3 regions of the Thalassobacillus sp. C254 genome follow, and region 3 is predicted to be linked to each of the others. Evidence: riboswitches for the same ligand, from Rfam matches in the RefSeq annotation. Region 3 holds a riboswitch; each other region holds the start of a gene.
What was found. Region 3 has a riboswitch for thiamine pyrophosphate ahead of thiC (phosphomethylpyrimidine synthase ThiC). Riboswitches for the same ligand answer to the same signal wherever they lie in the genome.
Positions count from the first base shown of each region.

Region 1: it holds a riboswitch for thiamine pyrophosphate, as region 3 does, so the genes downstream of both, JCM19033_RS28125 (M20/M25/M40 family metallo-hydrolase) here and thiC (phosphomethylpyrimidine synthase ThiC) in region 3, are expected to answer to the same signal.
Region 2: it holds a riboswitch for thiamine pyrophosphate, as region 3 does, so the genes downstream of both, thiE (thiamine phosphate synthase) here and thiC (phosphomethylpyrimidine synthase ThiC) in region 3, are expected to answer to the same signal.

Region 1 is NZ_BAXQ01000008.1:11,759-15,957, forward strand. Features, by position in the region: partial or broken gene JCM19033_RS09455 (DUF368 domain-containing protein) at 275-1,093, shown strand; TPP riboswitch at 1,181-1,285, shown strand; gene JCM19033_RS28125 (M20/M25/M40 family metallo-hydrolase) at 1,757-1,939, shown strand; gene JCM19033_RS28130 (hypothetical protein) at 1,968-2,234, shown strand; gene JCM19033_RS28135 (M20/M25/M40 family metallo-hydrolase) at 2,261-2,719, shown strand; gene tenA (thiaminase II) at 2,735-3,409, shown strand; gene JCM19033_RS09470 (ABC transporter ATP-binding protein) at 3,402-4,190, shown strand.
Region 2 is NZ_BAXQ01000003.1:9,464-13,662, forward strand. Features, by position in the region: gene thiO (glycine oxidase ThiO) at 1-220, opposite strand, end outside; partial or broken gene JCM19033_RS04545 (thiazole synthase) at 198-979, opposite strand; gene thiS (sulfur carrier protein ThiS) at 985-1,182, opposite strand; gene thiE (thiamine phosphate synthase) at 1,179-1,817, opposite strand; TPP riboswitch at 1,912-2,020, opposite strand; partial or broken gene aspA (aspartate ammonia-lyase) at 2,200-3,614, opposite strand; gene JCM19033_RS04565 (ROK family glucokinase) at 3,762-4,199, opposite strand, start outside.
Region 3 is NZ_BAXQ01000004.1:169,292-173,490, forward strand. Features, by position in the region: gene JCM19033_RS06895 (SbcC/MukB-like Walker B domain-containing protein) at 1-464, shown strand, start outside; gene JCM19033_RS23260 (serine protease) at 621-791, opposite strand; partial or broken gene thiC (phosphomethylpyrimidine synthase ThiC) at 813-2,552, opposite strand; TPP riboswitch at 2,730-2,845, opposite strand; gene JCM19033_RS06905 (hypothetical protein) at 2,951-3,169, opposite strand; gene JCM19033_RS06910 (spore germination protein) at 3,360-4,199, shown strand, end outside.

The DNA.
Region 1 (4,199 bases), on a different contig from region 3:
TGCCTGGCACCCTGAGGCTGTTGTAACAAATGAGTCAGGAAAATGCTGGAGAATCAGGTAGTGCAGCGGTTTGAAATATTACAGTAGCAAAGGGTGCCAGGCACCAGAGATGAAAATTCGTGATAAAGACATAGGAAGCGGGGAAAGTTAGTGCTAAAATAAAGAGCAGCGTATTTTTGAGTGATATTACACTCAATCACTCAACTATGAAAGTAGTTTTACAGAAGGAGAATGTACAGTGTTAAATTGGCGGAATATCGTGCCCGGTGTACTAATGGGCATAAGTGACTTGATCCCGGGAGTAAGCGGGGGTACGATCGCTTTGCTCGTGGGAGTCTATTATCGTTTAATAGCCGCAATAGACGGGATATTTTCCAGGGAGTGGAAGAAGCATCTCATGTTTTTAATTCCTTTAGGAACAGGTGTGGTGCTTGCATTGCTTTCTATGAGCCGACTCATTGAATGGCTCCTGGCTGATTACCCTCAGCCAACGTTTTTTCTTTTTTCTTGGGTTGATTATAGGGATCATTCCTTTTCTTTTAAAAGAAGTTGATTATAAAAAGACCTTTAAAGGAAAACACATAGCTCTCCTGCTTGCAGCTGCAGCCATTGTGGCTTCCACAGCTTCATAAGGGATGAAGAAATGTCTGCGGTGATGTCTAATTTAACTGCAATGGACTATCTTCTGTTATTTTTCGGAGGATGGGCAGCAAGCAGTGCAATGATCTTGCCTGGAGTCAGTGGTTCTTTTGTCTTTTTATTAATAGGAATTTACCCGACTGTTCTTAACGCCATTTCTACGATTAACATCCCTGTCATTATTGTCGTAGGGGCAGGAATTGCTCTTGGTTTAATCATTACAAGCAAAATTATAAAGAAACTGATCAGAAATTATAAGATAGGAACATATGCAGTAATGACCGGTCTGGTCACTGGCTCTATATTCGTTGTCTTTCCTGGAATAGAAGGAAGTATGTTTCTTTTCCTCATAAGTCTTGTAACCTTTATCGCTGGTTTATTTTGTTCTCTTAAGCTCAGTTCTCTCGGAGAAAAAGCAAAAGCTTCTCAGTTAAAGGTGACACGAGCTTCATAAATTTAAAAAGGAAAATTTTAAAGAATACTCTAACTTTTAAAGGAAAGTATGGTATTTTTATAGTAAGGCATAAAAAACAGAATACACAGAAACCACTAGGGGTGCTTTGAAAAAGCTGAGAATGACCGTATGGTCTAAACCCTATCACCTGAACTAGGTAATACTAGCGGAGGGAAGTGGCGTTAAGACAAGCCTGATAGTACAGGTATACTACTCCCTGTACCTGGCAGTCTTTGTATATATTATTTCGTATATGCGGCCACTCTTTTCCTAGAGTGGTTTTTTTAATGGGTGAAATTACTAATGTCCAGTCAAGAGCAGACCTTTTCATGAGAGAGGAAGGAGTGAAGATGTTGCACGAAACAATTACGCAAATTTTAGAGCAGGTAGACAGGAGAAAAGAAGAATTAATTGACCAGGTAGGTGACCTTATACGTTTCCAAACTCCCAGTCCGCCTGCCCGCAACACAAAAGAGGCACAGCACTACATAGCATCAAAGTTAAACAGCCTGGGGTTTGAGGTTGACATGTGGGATGTGTTTCCTGACGACCCGAACGTAGTAGGGACATTAAAAGGAACCCATTCTGGTAAAGCCAACAGTTTAATTATTAATGGTCATATGGATGTGGCTGAAGTCGGGGAAGATCTAACTCAATGGAAACATGACTTTTACTCCTGTTGTAGAAGACGGGCGGTTATACGGGAGAGGGACAGCAGATATGAAAGGCGGAATGGGAGGAGCTCTTTTTGCCGTACAGCTTCTTCGTGAGCAGGGAATCAGCTTGCCTGGCGACCTGATTTTTCAATCGGTAATTGGTGAGGAAGTAGGGGAAGCAGGTACTTGAATGCTGTGAAAGGGGGTATAAGGCTGATTTGGCAGTGGTTGTGGATACAAGTGATCTTCACATTCAAGGGCAGGGAGGAGTGATTACCGGCTGGGTTACAATAAAGAGCCCCCAAACCTATCACGATGCTACTCGCCGGAATATGATTCACGCAGGGGGCGGTCTATACGCAGCTAGTGCCATTGAAAAAATGACGAAAATCATCCAGGGCTTGCAGGAGCTTGAACGGCACTGGGCTGTAACAAAATCCTATCCTGGTTTCCCCCCTGGTATGACAACCATTAACCCTCTGTGATTGAAGGGGGAAGACATGCCGCCTTTGTGGCTGATGAGTGCCGATTATGGATTACGGTTCATTTTTACCCGGATGAGAATCATGAACAGGTTGCTAAAGAAGTAGAAGAGCATTTATTAAAAGTGGCCGAATCTGATCCTTGGCTGAGGGAGCATCCGCCGCTTTTTCGCTGGGGTGGCAAGTCGATGATTGAGGACCGGGGGGAAATCTTCCCTTCACTGGATATTGACCCTGAATCCAAAGAAGTGGCTGCGGTGAAACAGGCTCATCAGCGAATCTTTCAGACCATCCCTCAAACGGGGATGTCGCCTACCGTAACTGATGGGGGCTGGCTTGGGGATGCGGGCATTCCGACTGTTATTTATGGTCCTGGTGACTTATATAACGCCCATGCAGTTAATGAATCTGTTGAGATCGAACAGATAGTTCAATTTACAAAGGTCATGATTATTCTGATATACGAGTGGTGTCATAAAGAAAAATAGAAAGGATGAATGCAAATGAAATTTAGTGAACGCTTATACGAAAAGGTCCAGCCAATTTGGAAAAAGAATCATGAACACCCTTTTGTGCAAGGAATGGGAAACGGATCACTTGATAAGGAAAAGTTCCGCTACTATATGATCCAGGATTATTTATATTTAATAGATTACTCTAAACTCTTTGCAATCGGCACCGTCAAAGCAAACGATCTAAAAACGATGGGGAAATTTGCTGAACTTCTTGATTCAACGCTGAATACTGAAATGAGTCTTCACCGTCAATATGCAAAGAAGTTCGATATTTCTGAAGAAGAGCTGGAAAACGCAGAGCCTGCTGCAATGACACTTTCTTATTCTCATTACATGCTTCATGTCGGTCAGAACGAAGGGCTGGCAGAGTTAGTGGCCGCCTTGCTTCCATGCATGTGGAGCTATGCGGAGATTGGAAAAGAATTAAGCAAAATACCGGGAGCCGCTGAGCATGAATTTTACGGTGACTGGATCAGCATGTATGCGGACGATGAATTTCAGGAATTAGCGAAGTGGACCATTGATCTTCTTGACGATTTAACAGAAGGAAAACCTGAACATGAGTTATCTCGGATTGAGGATATTTTCTTAAATACAACCCGATTTGAATTTATGTTCTGGGACATGGCCTACAACCAGGAGATGTGGCCGGCAGATGAGTAGTCAAGCCGCACGGGATCATCTTTCTTTTTCCAATGTGTCTTTTTCTTACAAAGGAAAACCTCCATCTTCCTTATCTATCTTTGAAAACGTTACGGTCAGCGTCAAAGAAAAGGAATTTGTAAGCATACTCGGTCCAAGCGGCTCTGGAAAATCTACTTTTTTCCGTCTGGCAACAGGACTGGAACAGCCTGATACCGGAAGCATCTCTATTTCTCAAAAAGAAGAAAAAAACAGGCTGGGAAAAGTAGGATACATGCCGCAGCAGGATCTCCTGCTGCCCTGGAGGACGGTTTTGGAAAATGGTGTGCTGCCTATGGAGCTGCAAGGAGTATCTAGAAAAGAAGCAAAGAAACAGGTGCTCTCTCACATGAAGGAATTTGGCCTTGAAGGAAAAGAAAATGTGTATCCTCAGCAGCTCTCCGGCGGAATGAGGCAGAGAGTCTCCTTTTTACGGGCCATCCTTGGAGGAGCTGATATTCTTCTATTAGATGAGCCTTTCAGCGCACTCGATTCTATGACTCGTTTTATGATGCAGGAGTGGCTCTTACTGCAGTGGCAAAAGTGGGAAAAGACCATTATATTTATCACTCATGATGTGGAAGAAGCAATCTTTTTATCTGATCGAATTCTTATGCTCACTCCTCCGCCAATACAAACAGAATTTGAGACTATTGATGTCACTCTTCCCAGACCAAGAACAGAAGAAAGCAGAAGCAGCCCTGTTTTTATGGAGCTTAAACAGAGACTTCTGCAAAAGATGAGGGCAAGGATAGAGCTATGATTTCCGCCA
Region 2 (4,199 bases), on a different contig from region 3:
CAGAAAACGGTGCCAGCATCCCTGCCGCTGCACCAGAAGCTTGTCCCCCGCAACTCACCTTTTCAAGAAGAGTAACGTCATGGCCCCGCCGCCTGCACTCAAAGGCAGCAGCCAGGCCAATTACACCTCCGCCAAGAATAATAATTGATTCCTTCATCCCCTGTACACCTGCTTTCTCAGCCTTCATCAGCCTCTGTCTATTTTGATATGAAGGTTTCATAACCACTGCTTGCTGTTGCATACCGTTTCTTCTGAATCCTTCCGGCTTCATAAGAAAGACGGCCAGCCTCAATCGCGTGCTTCATGGCAGCAGCCATCCGAACAGGGTCCTTGGCTTTAGCTACAGGAGTGTTCATAAGCACCCCATCTGCTCCAAGCTCCATAACTTCTGTTACATCTTTGGCCGAGCCAAGCCCCGCATCGACGATAATTGGTACGTTCGCTTCTTCAATAATCAAGGAAAGGTTATAAGGATTCAACACACCCAGTCCTGTCCCTATTGGAGCAGCCCCCGGCATGACAGCAGCTGCTCCTGCTTCTTCCAAACGTTTGCAAAGTACTGGGTCATCTGAAGTATAGGGAAGAACAGTAAACCCTTCTTTAGCCAGCTGCTCGGTAGCCTTTAGTGTTTCTATCGGGTCAGGTAAAAGTGTTTTTTCATTTGCACTGATTTCAACCTTAATCCAGCTGCTCAAGCCAGAAGCCTTTGCCAGCTGAGCAATTCTAACCGCTTCTTCTGCCGTTTTGGCACCGGAAGTATTGGGAAGGTACTGAAAGATTTTCCCTTCCACATGCTGTAGAATAGCATCCTCATCCGGGGCCTCCAGATTTACACGGCGGATAGCAAATGTCAGTACTTCAGTCCCACTCTCACGTATTGCTTCATTTTGAACAAACGGATTCGGATAACGGCCTGTGCCAGGAAGAAGCGAGAAGAAAGCTCTACATCTCCTATTACTAACTTATCCTTTTTCGTCATGGTGATCATCCTCCTCCTACAAAGTGAACCAGTTCTATTTTCATTCCAGGCTGTACTTCCGTTACGTCCCACTGATCACGGTCAATAATCTTTCCTTCAACTTCGGTGACAATCATTTTATCCTGAAGATCAAAATGCTCAACTACCTCAATTAATGTCTGTACTTGCAGGTCCTTTTTTTCTCCGTTCACCTCAATGATCATTTTTCAATCCTCCTCTTTGCATCCAATTTATCTAAAAAGGCCTGGCATGTTCCTTGAATATCTGTACTGCCGACAATCTCACTGATGGCGCAAATCCTGTCTGCTCCAGCATCAATTACCTGATCCACGTTATGAAGCTTAATGCCTCCAATCGCCACAAACGGGATAGTAATTTCATCAGCTACCTGCTTTACATAAGAGGTCGTCACTGGATCAATGACGTCCACTTTGCTTTTCGTGGCAAAAACCGGCCCCACCCCAATATAATCGGCCCCATTTCGTTCTGCTTCTCTTGCTTCTTCAATCGCATGGGTGGAAATTCCAATAATCATATCTTCGCCTACAATTTTCCTTGCCTCTGATAAAGGAAGATCATCCTGGCCTAAATGAATACCATCAGCTCCTGCTGCAAGAGCAACATCAATATGGTCGTTTACAATAAAGGCAGCCCCATAACGGGCAGTCATTTCCCTTAACTTTTTGGCTTTTTCAAACACTTCTTTTTTGCTGCTGAATTTATCCCGAAGCTGAATAATATCTGACCCGCCCTTTACTGCTTCTTCCATTACCTCAAGCATAGAACGGCCGCTATGAAATTCTTCTCCAGTTATCGTATATAAGCGAAAGTCCTTCATACTTCCGCCTCCTTTCTGATGCTAAATCCTTTGTTGTGAAAGAGAATCTTAAAACATATAAAAAAACGTCACCCAGCGCAGTGGATGACGTCAGTTTCCTACTCATCGACTTTCCTACGCTGGCATCAACCAGATCAGGTTCAAGGGTAAAAGGACCACCTTTTTCTCAGCCGGCTTCCTGTCCGGCACCCCTAGTCATCTATAAAGGTCTATTATTTTAAAGAATACAATATAAATATTATCCCATAAATTTAATAGATAACAACCCATTTCCCTCAATCCAACGAACATATTTTGATACTTTTTTCATGGCATTCTCCCTGTTCTTCCAAAAATAAACCGCAAAAAACCAGTCAGAAGACCTTCTGACCAGCTCCTTGCATTAATCAAAGATAAAACGCCCTCCAGCTATTCCTGGGTTCGTCATTTCTTTTGCATTGAGTATTTCATCAAGCTCTTCTTCGGTAAGAATTCCTCTTTCCAGCAAATTTGCCTTACACTCATTCCTGTCTGAATAGCTTCTTTTGCAATTCTGGAGGCTGTTTCATATCCTACATGGGGATTAATAGCGGTTATTATTCCGACACTGTGCTCCACCATGTGTTTCGTTCGTTCCACATTGGCGGTCAAATCCTCCAGAGCCAGCTGCCTGAAGGAATTTAGTCCGTTTTGTAAAATGGAAAGAGACTGAAGCAAGTTAAAAACTAAAACAGGTTCCATTACATTTAACTCAAGCTGTCCTGCTTCTGAGGCCATGCATATTGTATGGTCATTCCCCATCACTTGAAACGCAATCTGATTAACCACCTCTGCCATGACCGGGTTAACTTTTCCAGGCATAATAGAGGAACCTGGCTGCCTTGGCGGAAGGTTAATCTCATTAAACCCTGTTCTTGGACCTGAACTCATTAATCGTAAATCGTTTGCAATTTTTGATAGGTTAATAGCATGCACTTTAAGAGCTGCGGATAGTTCTGTATAGGCGTCTGTATTTTGCGTGGCATCTACAAGGTCTTCTGCACTGAACAAAGGGAAACCAGTTAGGTCAGCCAAATATTCTGCCACTTTTTCAATGTACTCAGGCTTCGCATTTAAACCTGTTCCTACAGCTGTCGCCCCCATGTTAATTTCAAACAAATGGTCCACAGATTTTTTAATACGGTTCAAATCCCTCGTCAGCACTCTTCTATAAGCCCCGAACTCCTGTCCAAGCCTAATGGGTACTGCGTCTTGAAGATGAGTTCTTCCCATCTTAATGACTTCATCAAATTCCTGCTCTTTTCGTTTCATGGTATCTACAATATCCGAGAGTGCCTGGGTCAGCCCTTTGGACAGAAGCAAGGAAGAAATATGAATGGCAGTAGGGAACGTGTCATTTGTTGACTGAGCCATATTAACATGAGTATTAGGACTCACCTTCAAATAATCCCCTTTTTCTCCTCCTAGCAACTCAATTGCCCTGTTGGCGATCACTTCATTTGTATTCATGTTAAAGGAGGTGCCGGCTCCTCCTTGAATGGCGTCCACAATAAACTGATCATTATACGCTCCTTCAATCACTTCATCTGCTGCCTGGATGATAGCCTTGGCAATTTTTTTGTTAAGTACGCCCACATCTCTATTTGCCATCGCTGCAGCCTTTTTGACATAACCGAACGCGCGAATAAGCTCTGGGTGAGGTGGATAGCCAGTGATCGGAAAATTTTCTTTGGCGCGGATCGTCTGAATCCCATAATACGCATCTTTTGGCACCTTTTTCTCCCCGAGAAAATCTTTTTCAATTCGGAATTCTGTCATACAATAACGCTCCTTCTCAAATGAACTAAGTTTCATTCGTATTATAGGTATGTATACCCTTTCTCCAACAAATTATGCTATCCGCATATTCAGCCCGTGTAAAGGCATAACACGGGCTGAATGCAAATTAATTTGCATGATTCATTTTTAATGATTCTCCGGAAGAATACCTAAAGATTTAGCGGCAAGCCAAGCCGCTCCCGTTACTCCTGCATCATTTCCTAATTCTGCAATAACAAACTCTGTGCCTTTTGCTACTTTTTCCAAGGCATAACGTTGAAAGTATTTTTGTATAGGTGACAGGAGAGCCTCTCCGGCAGCCGACACTCCGCCGCCAATCACAATTCTTTCTGGATTCAGCAATGTACAAGCATTGGCTGCCGCAAGGCCGATGTACAACGCCGCTTCCTCAATAACTGCCGTAGCGAGGGGGTCTTTCCTGGCAGCGGCCTCAAAGATTTCCTTTGTCGTCAGCTTCTCCTCGCTTGTACTTTGAAGAATGGAAGTTGGATACTCTTTATTTTCTCGTTTCTCCATTACTGAACTTACCATTCCCGTAGCTGACGCCACTGTTTCCAGGCAGCC
Region 3 (4,199 bases):
TTGTTGAATTTATTGCTGAAGAACAGCTGGAGCAGGTAAGCAAAGCAGCATCGGAGCGCCTTCATGTATTAACAAGAGGAAGGTATGCTATTGAAGTTGATTCTTCAGGAGGATTCGTGATAAGAGATGACAGCAATGGCGGGGTTAAGCGACCAGTATCTACTCTCTCAGGAGGGGAGACATTCCTCACGTCACTTGCTCTTGCACTTTCTTTGTCCGCTTCTATCCAGCTAAGGGGCGAACACCCTCTTGAGTTTTTCTTTCTTGATGAAGGGTTTGGAACCTTGGATCAGGAGCTCCTTGAAACAGTCATTTCTGCTCTGGAAAAGCTTCAGGCTGATAAATTATCAGTCGGTGTCATCAGCCATGTGCCTGAACTGAAAGAGCGTCTTCCAAGAAAGCTTACAGTCACACCTGCTGAATCCGGCGGTAAAGGCAGTACGGTTTCTCTGGAATCCATGTAAGGTAACCGCCAGGTAAAATCTGCAAAATAACGTACTAAATAAGAGGGGGATCCAATCCGCCTCTTATTTAGTGTAGGTTGAAAAATAAATCTTACCAGCAAAATCACTTTCAATTGCCAGATGGCTGTCTGGCTTTGTTATCTAATGATTTGCTTTTTAATAATAAAGAACCTCGACTTTTCCACAGTGAGCACATCTTTTATAGTATTGATAATCAGTATACTGATGGAAGCAGCTTGCCTGGATTTCTGCTAAGGCATTTTCCAGCCTGGTCAGCTTTCCTTGCACCAGAGCAATCTCTCGCTTTATATCCTCTGCTTTGTTCATTTAATCACTCCTGTCCCTTCCCTACTGATAAAGGCTTCCGCCTGTTTCTTTAAATTGGTTTGCTTTCTCTTTCAGGCCTTTTTCTACAGCTTCAGCAGTTTCAAGGTCATGTTCAGAAGCATAACGCCGAATATCATGGGAAATACGCATACTGCAAAATTTAGGGCCGCACATGGAACAAAAATGAGCAGTTTTTGCACCTTCAGCTGGCAGGGTTTCATCATGATATTCAAGGGCACGGTCAGGGTCAAGAGAGAGGTTGAATTGATCTTTCCAGCGAAATTCAAACCGTGCTTTTGAAAGAGCATCATCCCTTTTCTGGCACCTGGGTGGCCTTTGGCAAGGTCTGCTGCATGGGCTGCAATTTTGTAAGTAATGACTCCTTCACGGACATCGTCTTTATTTGGCAGTCCTAAATGCTCTTTAGGAGTTACATAACAAAGCATAGCCGTTCCATACCATCCGATCATAGCAGCCCCGATAGCAGACGTAATATGGTCGTAGCCTGGAGCAATATCAGTAGTCAGCGGCCCTAAAGTGTAAAAGGGTGCTTCGTCACAAAGGGCAATCTGTTTATCCATATTTTCTTTAATTAAGTGCATAGGTACATGACCCGGGCCTTCCACCATTACTTGAACCTCATGCTTCCAGGCAAGTTTCGTTAGTTCACCAAGAGTTTCCAGTTCTGCAAACTGGGCCTCATCATTAGCATCGGCTATTGAGCCTGGACGAAGCCCATCACCTAATGAAAAAGATATATCATAAGCTTTCATAATCTCACAAATGTCTTCAAAATGGGTGTACAGGAAATTTTCTTTATGGTGAGACAAGCACCACTGAGCCATAATAGAACCACCTCGTGATACGATCCCTGTCATGCGGCTGGCAGTTAAGGGAACGTATCGAAGCAGAACGCCTGCATGAATGGTGAAATAATCCACACCCTGCTCAGCTTGTTCAATAAGAGTATCCCGGTAAATCTCCCAGGTAAGGTTCTCAGCTACTCCATCCACTTTTTCGAGTGCCTGATAAAGAGGAACGGTGCCGACGGGAACGCATGAGTTTCGAATGATCCATTCTCTTGTTGTATGTATATCCTTTCCAGTTGATAAGTCCATGATAGTGTCCGCTCCCCATTTGGTGGCCCAGGTCATTTTTTCAACTTCCTTATTAATGGAAGAAGACACTGCAGAGTTACCTATATTAGCATTTATTTTGACGTGAAAGTTTCTGCCGATAATCATGGGCTCTGTTTCCGGGTGGTTAATATTTGCTGGAATAATAGCTCTTCCCTCGGCTACTTCCTTTCGGACAAATTCTGGATCCATCTGTTCCCGTATAGCGATAAATTCCATTTCAGGGGTTATGATACCTTTTTTAGCGTAATGAAGCTGGGTTACATTTTTTCCTTCCTTAGCTTTTAGAGGATTTCGGGTAAGTCCGGGAAAAACTTTCTCAGCGCGGGGATCGGAAATATCTTTATAGCCGTTATCCTCGGCTTTCAATTTCCGGCCTTTGTATTCTACGGTATCTTTTCGTTCATTAATCCAATTGTGGCGAATTGGTGTGAGTCCCGCTGTAACATCAGCTTGATAGGAAGGGTCTGTGTATGGTCCGCTAGTATCGTACACACGGACAGGTTTGTTTTTTCTTCCCCGACTGTGCCAGTAGTGGGGAAAGTCCGATTTCTCTCATTGGAACTTGAATGTCTTTTCTTGAACCTTGAATGTAGACTTTTTTACTGCCTGTAAAGCTCGACATGATAGACACATTCTGCTCTTGCAATGAAGATGATGGGGTTGTCATAAAAAATCTCTCCTTGTTAAAAATTAATGGAAAAGGACGAGATCAGGAGAAAACAGGCGGGATAACACAAAAAAGCCGGTTCCTAAAATAGGGGACCGGCTTTGTATGCAGAAGTTGATAGTGGTAATCATTAGCTGTCAATCTAAACTTCCCCACGCTGGTATGAACCAGATCAGGTCCGAAGGGTCAAGAAACCTCATCGCGTTTCTCTCTCAGCCTGCGCTTTGCAGACACCCCTAGTTTGCAATATTCCATTTGTTATTCATTATAAGGAGAGATGACAGAAAAAGAAAGGAATAATTCCATATTTCTGAAAACAGTGAAAAAGGCATCGTCAAATAGAACTGCTTTTTTTAGTGAGGTGTAAGTTCTTTTTTAACCTTTCGTACGACACCGACTACTTCAAAATCCTTGCTTGACAAGGTATCTTTCTGCCTGCAGGAAGAACAGGTGACATGTTGATCCATTTTTTCTGCACGGAATTCTTTATTACAATTTTTACATTTCACGATATGGGGTTCATGAGTGTCTCCTACACAATCAAAACGGATTACTTCTGTTGCATCAGTCATGAGGCTATTCCTCCCCTGTGTTTTTACCCACCTACTTCCCCGGTTTAAAAATAATTAATCCTAAAAATGCAATAGAGTAAGGGATCATTCTAAAACACAGTAAGGTTTCTTTAAAGTGAATATTCATGGCTATTTACATAAATTGTGCCAATATGTGCAAAGTAAATAAAAACGGGGGAGGTGTGTTTAATTGAAAAAAGCTTCTCTGTTAGATAAGCAGGTAGAGATAGTAAAAAAGGGTCTGAATGATACAGATGATTTGATGTGCCTGTCCTTGCCTTATTTTCATACTGAACTGTCTGTCATGTTTCTTGAAACAAGAGTGAAACGAGTTGAATTTGAGAAGCAAGTACTTGACCATCTTAAGCCAGAAACTAAAATAGCAGACGTAAAAGCAAAGATAGCTAAAACTGAATGGGCTCAAACAAAAGACTTATCTTATATTATTACAAGAATTGCAGAGGGCTACGGAGCAGTGATCATAGAAGGGGAGGACAAAGCCCTCTTATTTGATGTAAGCCAGACACCTGAACGAGATGTGGAAGAACCGGTAAACGAGCAGGTTATTCGTGGGTCCCACGCCGGATTTGTAGAATCATTAGATACAAACTTAAACCTTTTGCGTGTCGTCATCAAAAACCCGGATTTGACTGTGAAATTCTATAAAATTGGGGAACGAACCGGCACTAAAGTGGCGATAGTCTATATTAATGGTTTAGCCAAAGAGGAGTTGTTAACTGAACTGGCCGACAGGATCACTTCCATAAAAGCAGATGCCGTTAATGCTCCCAGTTTTACTGAGGAGTTTATTGAGGATGAAGCTTTTACGCCGTTTCCTCAATTTTTAAACACAGAAAGAATAGACAGAGTAACTGGAAATCTTCTTGAGGGAAGAGTGGCTGTTATGAGCGACGGAAGTCCCACCGCCTTGATCTGTCCGACTACCTTTTGGGCTTTTTATCAATCTCCGGATGATTATAATAGCCGCTGGATGATGGGGACGTCTTTTCGTTTGCTGCGTTTGTTAAGC